DNA from 2 places in the Paenibacillus sp. FSL K6-1330 genome. Region 2 is predicted to be linked to the other one. Evidence: a T-box and tRNA genes for the amino acid it is inferred to sense, from the RefSeq annotation. Region 2 holds a T-box; the other holds one or more tRNA genes.

Region 1 (6,176 bases), 590 kb from region 2:
CGTTGTGTCCACGACATGGGCTACTTCGAACTTATTTCCTTGGAAGAGCGCATAGCTGCGTGCCGCTACAGCCTGTGCTTTCAGCGCTTCAACACCCCAAGTAGATGGCACCTCGGCTCCAACGACGGAATACAGGTACTGCTGGAACGGCAGTTCATTGACGAGATACAATTGACCGTTCTTTTGTCCGATCTCCAAAGCGCCTCGATAGGAGCGATCCGATCGCTCCTTCACATTCGTTCCGGCACCTGAGCTTCCTTCTACCCGCAGAACCGACTGACCACCTGACAACATATAATGCTGTGTCTCTTGAGGAGTCGCAAGGTTCAGGCTTACATCTCGTCTCATCATCAGACCCGTGGTTGCGGCATTCATTTCAACGAGGGCGCCGGATATTGGAGCAGCTTCCTGTCTGACTGCAGCCAGATCGGCTGTGTTGGCTGCCTCGCCTACCCAAACCTCATAAGCGGATGCACCTCCGTTTGGTACCACAACATTGAAGGCATCCATGCTGGCATTTGCATACTTCTTACGTACAGACTCCGCCTCAGCCTCCGATCCGTACGATCCCGCAGACAAATGCAGTCCGCCTTTAACAGAAGGCGTTTGACCATTCAGATATGCAGCTACCGTCTTCGCAGTTCGCGTTGCCGCGTCCACGGCCGCTTTCTCTGTCCCATACATACCGGCATATAGTTTGTATACATTGCCATCTGCAAACAGCGTCGGTTTGTCATTCGTCGCCTCCAGTTTTTTCGCCGCTTCCGAAGCTGTTTTCCAATCCGTGGTCTCAAGCACCTTGACGCGGTATGTATCCACACTCATTCGGACCTGCTGGTTTGCTGGAATGCTCATCAAAGTCTGCTGAGCACCGGATACAAGCAGCGATGCCGTCAGGGCATCAGCGGATTTCAGCGTAACGGCATTGGTTGTTGATTTATACTGACTTCCCAGATCCAAAAACATCGCAACACGAATCGTATCTATTGAAGGCGCGGCCGCATGTACTGCAGGCGAGCTCCATAAGGTTCCGGCAACAGCCAGTGACAAGAGTCCCTTAGTGGTCCAACCGAATAATGATTTCGTCCAGTTTCTATCCATTTAAGTCTTTCCTCCTGTAGCTATTAGGATTTGGTATGAATGTAATGATTCTATAATCTAACTACGATCCTCAGGGAAGGGAATACCTAAATGTTGATAAGCTGTGGGCGTTACAACCCGTCCCCGGGGTGTACGCTGCAAGAAACCGATCTGCAGGAGATACGGTTCATAAACATCTTCAATGGTTTGGCTTTCTTCTCCAATGGTTGCCGCGATGGTATCCAGACCTACAGGTCCCCCACGGAAGATTTTGATCATGGCGCTCAACATTTTATGATCAATAAAGTCCAGTCCCATCGGATCGATCTGCAGCATTTTCAGCGCTTCCTGAGCAATGCTTGGCGTTATCATGCCATCTCCTCGAACCTGGGCATAATCACGCACCCGTTTCAAGAGACGGTTGGCAATGCGGGGCGTCCCCCGCGACCTCAGGGCAATCTCTTCTGCTGCCTCTCCTAATATCTCGATCTCCAAAAGATCCGCATTGCGTGACACAATGTAACTCAGCTCGTCCACCGTATAGAATTCCAGACGGCTTACCACGCCAAAACGGTCCCTAAGCGGCGCAGAGAGCAATCCAGCCCGGGTAGTGGCGCCAATTAAGGTAAACGGCGGCAGGTCCAGACGTACCGAGCGTGCGCTTGGCCCTTTCCCGATCATAATATCCAGCGCAAAATCCTCCATCGCCGGATACATCACTTCCTCTACCGTCCGGTGCAGCCGATGGATCTCATCAATAAACAGGACATCTCCTTCCTGCAGATTAGTGAGAAGTGCAGCCAGATCCCCCGGTCGCTCGATTGCCGGACCGGAAGTCGTACGGAGATTAACGCCAAGCTCATTGGCGATAATATTCGCCAGTGTCGTTTTGCCGAGTCCCGGAGGACCGTACAACAACACGTGGTCAAGCGCTTCGTTACGCATTTTTGCCGCTTCGATATATACCTTGAGATTTTCCTTAACTTGATTCTGTCCTATATATTCAGCCAAATAGCGTGGACGCAGACTAAGCTCGACAGCCTGTTCGTCCATCATTAGATTGGCGGAAATAATTCGATCGTCCATCTATATAAACTCCTCTCCTGCAGCGATTCTCTATCTAACCAGCGAATAGCTGCTGCAGTGCCCGCTTCATGAGCACATCGACGGATTCGCCGCTTGCGCCGGAATCCTTGATCTTCAGCCAGACTTTATCCAGCTCGCTATCCGTATAACCAAGCGCCTTCAGCCCCTCGCGAGCCTCGGACCACGCCGAGCCGCTATCATCCGATTCAGGCTCCTGGATGGCAAAAAGACCTGTCATCATGCTCGCATTTCCGAATCCCTCAAGCTTGTCCTTCAGGTCCAGAATCATGCGCTGCGCTGTTTTCTTACCGATTCCCGGAAGCTTGATTAAGAAGGATACATTCTCCTGGTAGATGGCGGAAACCACATGATCCGGTGATCCCCCGCCCAATATGCCGAGCGCCACACGCGGACCGATACCCGAGACTTCGATCAGTTTACGGAACAGCTTCTGTTCCTCCCGTGTCGGAAATCCAAACAGCAGGATGGCATCTTCACGGACATGATGATGTGTAAACACCGTGATGGTTCCTTCGGTTTTGGCAAAGGCATATGGATTCGGACAGAACACCCGGTATCCTACCCCATGAACATCCAGTACAATATATTCACTCTCTAAGTGGACTACCTGTCCCCGTAAAAAATCGATCATTTTCGCAATACCTCATTTAACTTGGAATTCAGTGTATAGGAATGCGCGTGACAGATCGCTACTGCCAATGCATCCGCCACATCGTCAGGTTTGGGAATGCTCTGCAACTTTAGGAACATCCTGACCATCTCCTGTACCTGTTTCTTCTCGGCCTTGCCATAGCCGACAATCGCCTGCTTCACCTGCATCGGCGTATATTCTGCAATCAGGAGCCCGCGCTGGACCGCAGCCAGGATAAGAACTCCTCTGGCCTGGGATACGGACATCGCCGTGGTTACGTTGCGGTTAAAAAACAATTTCTCGAAAGCAACGGCCTCAGGCTCATATTTATCAATAAGCTGCTGCATGCCTTCGTACACGTGTTGCAGCCTCTCTTCATCCGGTGTATGGGCTTCCGTCTGGATACAGCCATACTGTACCGGTGTGACTTTACTTCCAACCTTATCTACAAACCCGAAACCTACAATCGCAATCCCGGGGTCGATCCCTAAAATGCGCAAACCAATCTCTCCTCTGATGAAGCGAACATATGTATCGTTCTCTCATTATAACAAAAGATCGACCTCTGTTGAGGAAAAACTTTGATCCTTTAAGCAACCGTTACGTATCCACTATATTGAGACCGCTGACATCCCCCTCCAACGCAAAAAACTGCCCGGAAAAATTCCGGGCAGCAGCATTTTCAGTCACCAAGCGACAAAGCAGGGACAATTTTAAGGGGTCGGGTTCATGACATTCTCAGCCATATCCCGTGCATAATCGCTAAAGGTTGACAGAACACTGTTATACTCTTCCATATCTTGGATTCGAATACCATCTTCAAGCTGCTTGATCACATCTTTGGGCAAAGAAGACTCCATCGAACCGACATCCAGCTGAAAGAAGGTCCGCATCACTTTCTCTTCTTCCGGTGGGCCATCAAACAACGTTAAGTTTCCTTGGGAATCGATACTCATATAAGCTTGCCTCTTACAGGCGGGGGAGAGGTCGGATACGGTGTGCTCCAGCCAAACTACTCCTTTGTTATCCAAGCGTCCCTGCCATAAAGGATTTTTATTCATCAGTTCATAAATACCGTCCGCCGTAAGCTTACCCATATCCTGCTCTTCGATGCCACATACATAAGTGATGCGAACATGAACATGCTTCTTTCCCTTCGAGGTATTCAGCTTCTGCATAAATTCCCTCTGATCCTGCCGGCGTTCTTCCAACTTATCATCCGCGATCTGCAAGTAATGCATCGTTTCTACGGCCAGTGGCGTTTCGTCGGATGCAGCAGTGAGCAGCTTATGCATCTGATCCTTTATATTCTGGCCGGTCCATATCATGATACCTGCGATCAATAGGATTGCACAGGGCCAAATCGCGCGTCTCCAGCGTCTCCACCGTTTTCTGAACAGCTTCTTAAAGAAATGAAAAACACTCAAGGTTATCCCCTTCTATTCAATGTTTTTCATATTGTGACCGGGAAGCTGTCAAATTATTCAGTTCCGCTTTTGCCATTAGCATCATTTTCAATCCATAACAAAGAAAGACTGCTTTCAGTTACACTGAAAGCAGTCTTTCGATTCGAATCGGGATGACACGATTTGAACATGCGACCCCCTGGTCCCAAACCAGGTGCTCTACCAAGCTGAGCTACATCCCGTTAATTAATGCCGGTGAAGGGACTCGAACCCCCACGGTTTCCCTCACGATTTTGAGTCGCGCGCGTCTGCCAATTCCGCCACACCGGCACAATGAAATTTCAAATAGAGTAAGTAAATTAGTTTAAAAAATGGCACGCCCTGAGAGATTCGAACTCCCGGCCTTTTGATTCGTAGTCAAACGCTCTATCCAGCTGAGCTAAGGGCGCAAAATGGAGCGGACGACGGGAATCGAACCCGCGACCCTCGCCTTGGCAAGGCGATGCTCTACCGCTGAGCCACGTCCGCAATGTAAATATGTATTCCGTCTCAAGCTCTCTTGGTAAAGATGGTGAGCCATGAAGGACTCGAACCTTCGACACCCTGATTAAAAGTCAGGTGCTCTACCAACTGAGCTAATGGCTCTTATTACTAAGAGTAAAGAATGGCGGAACTGACGGGATTCGAACCCGCGATCTCCTGCGTGACAGGCAGGCATGTTAGGCCTCTACACCACAGTTCCATGAGGCATTATCGCTATCGCGATATAAAATTGGTTGCGGGGGCAGGATTTGAACCTACGACCTTCGGGTTATGAGCCCGACGAGCTACCGAACTGCTCCACCCCGCGTCATTAAAAGGGTTGCTTATATGGGACCCCCGAAAAGTAATCGGAATTACTTGCGAAGCATGTGCTTCACTTTTTGGGGATAAATCATGGTGGAGGCTGAGGGGATCGAACCCCCGACCCTCTGCTTGTAAGGCAGATGCTCTCCCAGCTGAGCTAAGCCTCCGTCTGGAATGTTGTTAAAGATAATGGTGACCCGTAGGGGATACTCTCACTTCGTTCGAGACTGCGAAGTCTATGCTTACGAAGTTACCCTCCGACGAACCGACGGGATTCTCATCCCCTGATGCATTAAAGAAAGTGGTGACCCGTAGGGGATTCGAACCCCTGTTACCTCCGTGAAAGGGAGGTGTCTTAACCCCTTGACCAACGGGCCATATATGCAGTCCTTGCTGGCGGAGAGAGAGGGATTCGAACCCTCGAGACGCTTTTGGCGCCTACACGATTTCCAATCGTGCTCCTTCGGCCAACTCGGACACCTCTCCATAAGTGGCTCCCCGAACAGGACTCGAACCTGTGACAACTCGATTAACAGTCGAGTGCTCTACCAACTGAGCTATCAGGGAATATGTACCGCTTGGCGACGTCCTACTCTCCCGGGACCCTTCGGTCCAAGTACCATCGGCGCTGGAAGGCTTAACGGTCGTGTTCGGTATGGGTACGCGTGGAACCCTTCCGCTATCGCCACCAAACGTATATTCAGGATCCGGCATCGCCAAATGCCGTGATCATCCTCCTTGCAAGTATAACTTGTACACTTACAATTCAGTTTTGATCACCTGAAAACTAGATACGAAACGAATTTGCAGCACATTGAAATATGTTTTGGATAAGCCCTCGACCGATTAGTATTGGTCAGCTCCATGCATTGCTGCACTTCCACCTCCAACCTATCTACCTCGTGGTCTTCAAGGGGTCTTACTAGTTGGGAAATCTCATCTTGAGGGGGGCTTCACGCTTAGATGCTTTCAGCGCTTATCCCTTCCGTACGTAGCTACCCAGCCATGCTCCTGGCGGAACAACTGGTGCACCAGCGGTACGTCCATCCCGGTCCTCTCGTACTAAGGACAGCTCCTCTCAAATTTCCTACGCCCACGACAGATAG
Region 2 (6,176 bases):
ATTAGACCCGGTCCCTTGTAGATCCGAGTCTGTTGTTGACGATATAAGATTGAAGATATTACCATGATTACCGTTTATTCATCAAAGAAAAAACTGCCTTCACCACCAAAATGTCGGATATCTTCGCTCCTTTACCGCATTATTGACGAGCAGAGCCACAACCACGATCATGACCGAGCCGGCAAGCACCGGCGTAAATAAGAATGACCAGCCGCTGCCAGCCATAATGACAACCAAGGGATCTGCACCAGCCGGAGGGTGGGTCGTCTTGGTTATGCCCATCAAGCTGATCGCCGCTCCCACACCAATGGCCATAGCCCAGATTCCGTCCCCCAGAACCTCAAGCGTTACAAGTCCCGTGAAAGTGGAAATCAGATGCCCTCCAATGAGGTTCCTTGGCTGTGATAGCGGCGCATCCCAAACCGCAAACGCAAGCACACAGCTCGCACCAAAAGGTGCCATGATCCAAATACTCTCTGCAAGCGACGTCAGAAGAGCTAATAACCCGATGGAAATAGCGCCGCCGATAAAACCAATGGCAATATTCATGGGACGGACGGTCAACGGACTTCTAGCCCCACCTTTCATTTTTTGTACATATGCTGCTGCCTGATCCTTCATTGTAACCCTCCGATATTCATAATTAACTAGTTATTTAGTTATATATAAGATAATGACTTACAGCCATATATGTCAATACTTTTCTTGATAATTGACAAATAATTATGTAAAGTTAAATTACTAGTTGACTAGGAAAGAAGGTTTCGTTATGCCGCATAAACTCATGCTTCGAGTCGACCCGCACGCCACCCTTAATGTCAGCACACAGGTCAAAGAGCAATTAAAGTGGTTGATTGGGATTGGACAGATCGAACCCTTTGATATGCTGCCTCCGGCCGGTGCGCTGGCGGATCTGCTGGGACTGAACCGCAATACCGTAAATCTGGTCTACAACCAGTTGAAGGATGAGGGGATCGTCTCGATGCATAAGGGTAAAGGTACGCAGGTATTAAACAACGCACAGGTAGAAGAGCTCAGAACTCGCAGAAAGCTCATGCATGAGCTGGTAAAGCGAACGACGGAGGAGCTTAGCTCCGTTAACATCCCCGCGAGCGAGTTCTTTGCCGCATCCCTCGCCTATACGCTGCTGCAGGAGCCTGTCCTGAACACGAAACAGCGGATTTTGTTCATCGAATGTAAAGAACATGATTATCCCTTTTATCAGAAAGCGATTGAGCAAATGACGGGTGCCGAAGTGAAAACGGTATTTCTGGAGGATCTGTTGACGGGAAAACAAGCCTTATTCGAGGCACTGGAGTACTCAAACCTCATAATCACGACATTAAACCACGATAACGAAGTAAAGGCCCTATGCAGCGACAAAAAAGTATCCGTCATTGGCGCGAATGCGGAAACGTCGGTCCTACTTGATATTGCCCGGCTTACACCAGGAAGTAATATCAGCTTTGTCTGCTTGGGTAAGGCAGGTGCACAGTGGATGGCCAGCCGCATGGAAGAAGCCGGTATTGAAGGGGTCTACGCCAGCTTGGCTGGACTGGATAATCGGGAGGACCTACTGCAACGGATCGAGGAATCTGATCTGGTCTATGCATCTGCCGCCGCATATGAAGAGGTTCTAGCCTTATCGCCCGGGAAAGTGAAAATGTTTCCTATGACGCTGGAAAAAAGCAGCCAAAGCATTCTGAGAGAGATGGTCTGAACTCTATAGGAAAAAACGCCCAATGTTAAACAGGGGCGTTTTTAACTTTGGAATATATCCATCCGACCGCTGACCCAAGTGTCATTCCCGAAAATCCAGCAGAGCGAGCAGTCGATGTACACCGACAACTTGGATCAAGATCGGGAGACGGGGACCTTCATGGCGGTGAAGGACAAACTGGTAGATGAGACCGAACAACCTCTTCTGATTTTTCCTCACCGTCTTGCTGTCATCATGATGGCAGATCGCATAAATCTTCTCCAGTCGGCTGGCATCATCGAGCTTATCATCCTTCAACAGATCGCAAAAGTGATGAAGCCATTGCTTCTCCACTGAATCCAGCGTCCCGTACAGCTCATGGTCCTGTTCTTCGTTCACGGAGATTTGCTTTTGCGGATAATGGTATTTGATCCAATGCTCAGCTCGCCGTGCAATGGGTTCAAGCAGCTCCGGCTCAACCTTTTCGCCCACTCGGTGCAAAACCTCCTGCAGAAGCTGCCGGTCAAAATCCACGAGCGGCAGTATGCCGGAGATCTGGCCGAATTTCGGAGTCGGCCCCGGTTTTCCGTCTGTCCCGGAAAGTTCCAGCGTTGCTTGAATATCGCCGCTCATGTGCTTGGAACCATCTTGATTCCGATATCGTTCATATTCGGTGTAATTGCGGATCACGTCTTCATCAAGTCCAATATGGAAGGAAGCATCCGGCTGATATTTCGCGAACATATACAGGATGATTTCAGGCGGGTATATTTTCAGCAGATCGCCTGGGGTGTAATTGGTTCCGGTCGAGCTGGACATTTTGGCCTGATTCCCCTTGATCCGAATAAACTCATAGGCTGCATACGAAGGTGGCGGATTCCCGAAAATTCTCTCCGAAATGACCTTGGCTACGTTATAACTGCCCGTTTCAGATGAGTGGTCTCTGCCCCCGGGTTCAAACGACACGCATTCCATCTTCCAGCGCATGGGCCAATCGATTTTCCACTGCAACTTGATATTGTTTGCCCGAAGGATCGGCAAGGTGGCTTGATGCCCGCATTGGCAGGCATAGGTCAGGCTCTCTCCGGGTTCGTCGAAGTGTTGTATGACGGTGGTATCCCTTCTGCATACCTGACAATACACGTTTACAGGATAGTAACTATTTCGCTCATACTCATGGGCTCCGCCCGTTTTGAAGGCATGCAGTATATTATAAATCTCGGCCCTGTGCTTGATCGCATGCAGAATGAACGGATGATATCGTCCAGACTGATATTCCCGGCTTTGATATATAAATTCGGGCTGGATCCCGAATGCCGCCAGGGAAGCCTCAAACTCCTGCTCATAATGCGCCGCATAGGAAGAATGGCATCCGAACGGACAAGGAACCTCGACGTACGGCATGCCAATAAACTTTTCAAACGCCGGATCCAGCCCCGCGGGAACCTTCCTGAACCGATCGAAGTCATCCCATGAAAAAATAAAACGAACGTCCCTGCCCCTCTTTTCCAGCGCTCTTGCCACAAAATGGACCGTTACGATCTCCCGGAAATTGCCGATATGCACAGCCCCGGAAGGGCTGATGCCGGCTGCGCATACCAGAGTCGGTTTGTCAGGAAACCTCTCGATTAACTGATCTGCCCATTATTCTGACCAATGCATTCTGATCCCCTGCCTTTACTTTTAGTATCAACCAAAAAAAGCTCCCATCCGCAAGATTGTCATCTTGAGGACGAGAGCTTTATAAACGCTTCGTGGTACCACCCCGGTTTGTGAATTTGTCGCCATCTTCACCTCTTCAGGTACGGCATCACGATGCTTATACCCTATCTCTGTAACGGGAGAGTCCCGGCGTAACATCCTTGAGCAAACCGCCCAATTCCATACGCAGCTCCGAGTCTTTGTTCATTAAGAATATTGCTGCTCCATTCTCACCAGGCAGGAGCTCTCTGCAAACAACGTATCTTAACTACTCTTCTCTTCATCGCTTTTCTAAGTGTTCGTAATATTTAAGCCATATTAATCCAAGCAAATCCGAATGTCAATCCCTTAATGGGCAGCCAGACCAAAAATGGGGATGTCCAAAAGTCATGGTTTGACTCTGGAGCACCCCTCGTCTTCATACGGTGCAGTAACGATTGACGCCGTTTTCATTCGAGTTTCGGAAAATGCTGGCTTCCTCTCTGTAATTGGTAATCAACTTTCCTAACTCAATGCACTGCCCTTCATTCAAGCGGGATTCCTCTGCCGCAAATGCCATCATGTGACTCTGAATCGAAGCCGATGCCGAGGTTAAGGAACTGCCCGTAAAGCAGTTGACCTGCTCGCAAAACTCGTTCAGCATCGAATCGGTTCCTTCGCGGCCCTCGTCTTCAACCCGGATCTCCGTGCGCCCGCCATCCACGAAGGAATATACCGTAAACTCCTGTCTTGCCATATTCCCCCGGATCTCGCCGCGCGTCCCTGAAATCTGAACCGTGCGGGAGCTGTCATGCGTAAACGCGGACAACGAGAATGATGCCGTTGCGCCGTTCTGGAACTGCATGTTGACGTTTTGATGATCGACGACGTCATTGTCACAGTGATAGACGCAGCGCCCGTACGGCGTATTCGGCAGCTGTCTCCGAATCATTGCATCGGACAGATCGTCCGAAAAATGCTTGGCTCTCCGCCGGCCTTCTCCCATATAGTAGCGGAGATCCACATAACAACAATCCTTCAGATGCGGGCAGCCGCTAGAGCAACGCTCCGTCGCCCCCTCCGGCGCCTGGTCTTTGGTAAAGTGAAACAGCGATCCGAAAGAAGTAAGGCGTACGCAGTCCTGCCCCATCAGCCAAGAGATCAAATCCAGGTCATGGCAGGACTTGGCCAAAATCATCGGACTCGCCGAAGCTGTATTATTCCAATTGCCGCGAACATAGCTGTGGGCCATATGCGCGTATCCAATATTTTCTCTGAGTTGAATATCCACCACCCTGCCGATATCGCCCCGTTCAATAATCCGGTGAATGCCGGACCAAAATGGGGTATATCGAAGAACATGGCAGATAGTCAGTAAACGGTTGCTCTTTCGGGCCGTCTCCTCCAGCTCCAGGCATTCCAGCGGGGAAGGGGAAATAGGCTTCTCAAGCAGGACGTGATACCCTTGCCGAAGAGCAAGCATGGCAACATCATAATGCATACGATCTTGGGTACAGATCCAAACAGCATCAGCAAACCTAGGCTTCTGAAGCACATCGCGCCAATCCTCGTAGATCTGGTCATCCGGTATATGGTACTGCATCGCAAACGAAGATCTTCGTATCGGATCCGGTTCTGCTACTGCGACAAACTGCAATTGATCCGGGTGATTCCTGGCATAAGGTGCGTAAACGTTCGCACCGCGGACACCGGCGCCGATCAATATAGCCTTTATTGTCATAATGATTACTCCTTGTGAAACTATGAAGTGGATACAACATCATCGGGCAATCTACCATAGTATGGTATACCCGAACTTCTGCCTAAGTCAATTGTAGAACAATCCAAATTTTATAGGCGTTTATATAAAGGGAAAAATCCTTTATCCATCAAGCGACCAAGGGATAGGCATGCCGCGCCGGCCATGCCCCAGCGTCTACCGAGCGACGGGCCGGCTGCCAAGCCCTCAAGACAATCCTTATGGTACGGACACGTGCCTTCGTAGGTGTCCTCCGGAGGCGAACAATAATATGTCCCATTGGGACAGGCCATGGATCAGCTTGCCGTCCACCACGGCACCCGCTCCGACGCCGGTACCAAGTATGGTACTCTTTCAGTTTCCAGTATAAAGGCAATCACGCTGGATAGCAGTGATTTTTACAGAAAGATGCACCGCACTTGACGTCAATGACCTGGCGCTTGTCCAAAGTGCGCCCAGAGGTCGGGTGGCTTTCGCTCACCCATAACCTGCTGAAGAAGGCGGCAATAGACCAAAACAAAGAAATGACGGTTCAGGGATGTTCTCCTCTGTACTGCCATTTCTTTATTTGTAACGTTTTTTTCATAAGGCGAGCTATCTCGTCAAGTATGTAGACCTGCTTTTGGGACAGCCCCATTGTTCAAAATTTTACTTATCCACCTATCAGGCAAGCTTGCCGGTAATCCGCTTATAGGTCGCCTCGTCCGAAACCACATACAATCTCGCATCCCGCGGAATCGGCACATCGAGCTTGCGGTTGATGCTGAGGTCGTTGCGATCGGATATAAGCGTCGCTCCTTGCCGCAGCAGATCCTGAAAGGCATCGCCGTAAGTATTCCATGCAGGATTTAAAGCCACTTCGTAAATATCATCGCCATGCTGGCGGCTGAGCAGCTGCATCAGCACATCTGAGTTTCCTTCCTGCAGGGCCGCGCGTACGGCTAATCGGGACACAGCATCGTGCGAGAGCACAAACTCGTTCACATGATTGTAGCGGAAATTCTGAACATGCTTCTCCTGCACGATCTCCACCGTGGT

What was found. A T-box is a leader RNA that pairs with one kind of tRNA and senses whether it is charged. The one in region 2 lies ahead of lysS (lysine--tRNA ligase), so its partner is inferred to be a tRNA-Lys.
Region 1: it has a tRNA-Lys gene. The T-box ahead of lysS (lysine--tRNA ligase) is inferred to sense a tRNA for this amino acid. The anticodon was not compared.

Annotation. Positions count from the first base shown of each region.
Region 1 covers NZ_CP150269.1:1,997,504-2,003,679, reverse strand. The annotation lists gene NYE54_RS08905 (SpoIID/LytB domain-containing protein) at 1-1,101, opposite strand, end outside; gene ruvB (Holliday junction branch migration DNA helicase RuvB) at 1,159-2,166, opposite strand; gene ruvA (Holliday junction branch migration protein RuvA) at 2,201-2,818, opposite strand; gene ruvC (crossover junction endodeoxyribonuclease RuvC) at 2,815-3,318, opposite strand; gene NYE54_RS08885 (BofC C-terminal domain-containing protein) at 3,532-4,245, opposite strand; tRNA gene NYE54_RS08880 (tRNA-Pro) at 4,393-4,466, opposite strand; tRNA gene NYE54_RS08875 (tRNA-Leu) at 4,475-4,554, opposite strand; tRNA gene NYE54_RS08870 (tRNA-Arg) at 4,597-4,673, opposite strand; tRNA gene NYE54_RS08865 (tRNA-Gly) at 4,678-4,752, opposite strand; tRNA gene NYE54_RS08860 (tRNA-Lys) at 4,794-4,869, opposite strand; tRNA gene NYE54_RS08855 (tRNA-Asp) at 4,890-4,966, opposite strand; tRNA gene NYE54_RS08850 (tRNA-Met) at 4,998-5,074, opposite strand; tRNA gene NYE54_RS08845 (tRNA-Val) at 5,162-5,237, opposite strand; tRNA gene NYE54_RS08840 (tRNA-Glu) at 5,373-5,447, opposite strand; tRNA gene NYE54_RS08835 (tRNA-Ser) at 5,465-5,556, opposite strand; tRNA gene NYE54_RS08830 (tRNA-Asn) at 5,562-5,637, opposite strand; rRNA gene rrf (5S ribosomal RNA) at 5,647-5,763, opposite strand; rRNA gene NYE54_RS08820 (23S ribosomal RNA) at 5,897-6,176, opposite strand, start outside.
Region 2 covers NZ_CP150269.1:2,590,242-2,596,417, reverse strand. The annotation lists gene NYE54_RS11675 (HPP family protein) at 100-621, opposite strand; gene NYE54_RS11670 (GntR family transcriptional regulator) at 770-1,720, shown strand; gene lysS (lysine--tRNA ligase) at 1,802-3,328, opposite strand; T-box leader at 3,425-3,693, opposite strand; gene NYE54_RS11660 (Gfo/Idh/MocA family oxidoreductase) at 3,819-5,123, opposite strand; partial or broken gene NYE54_RS11655 (ROK family protein) at 5,297-5,480, opposite strand; gene NYE54_RS11650 (ion channel) at 5,802-6,176, opposite strand, start outside.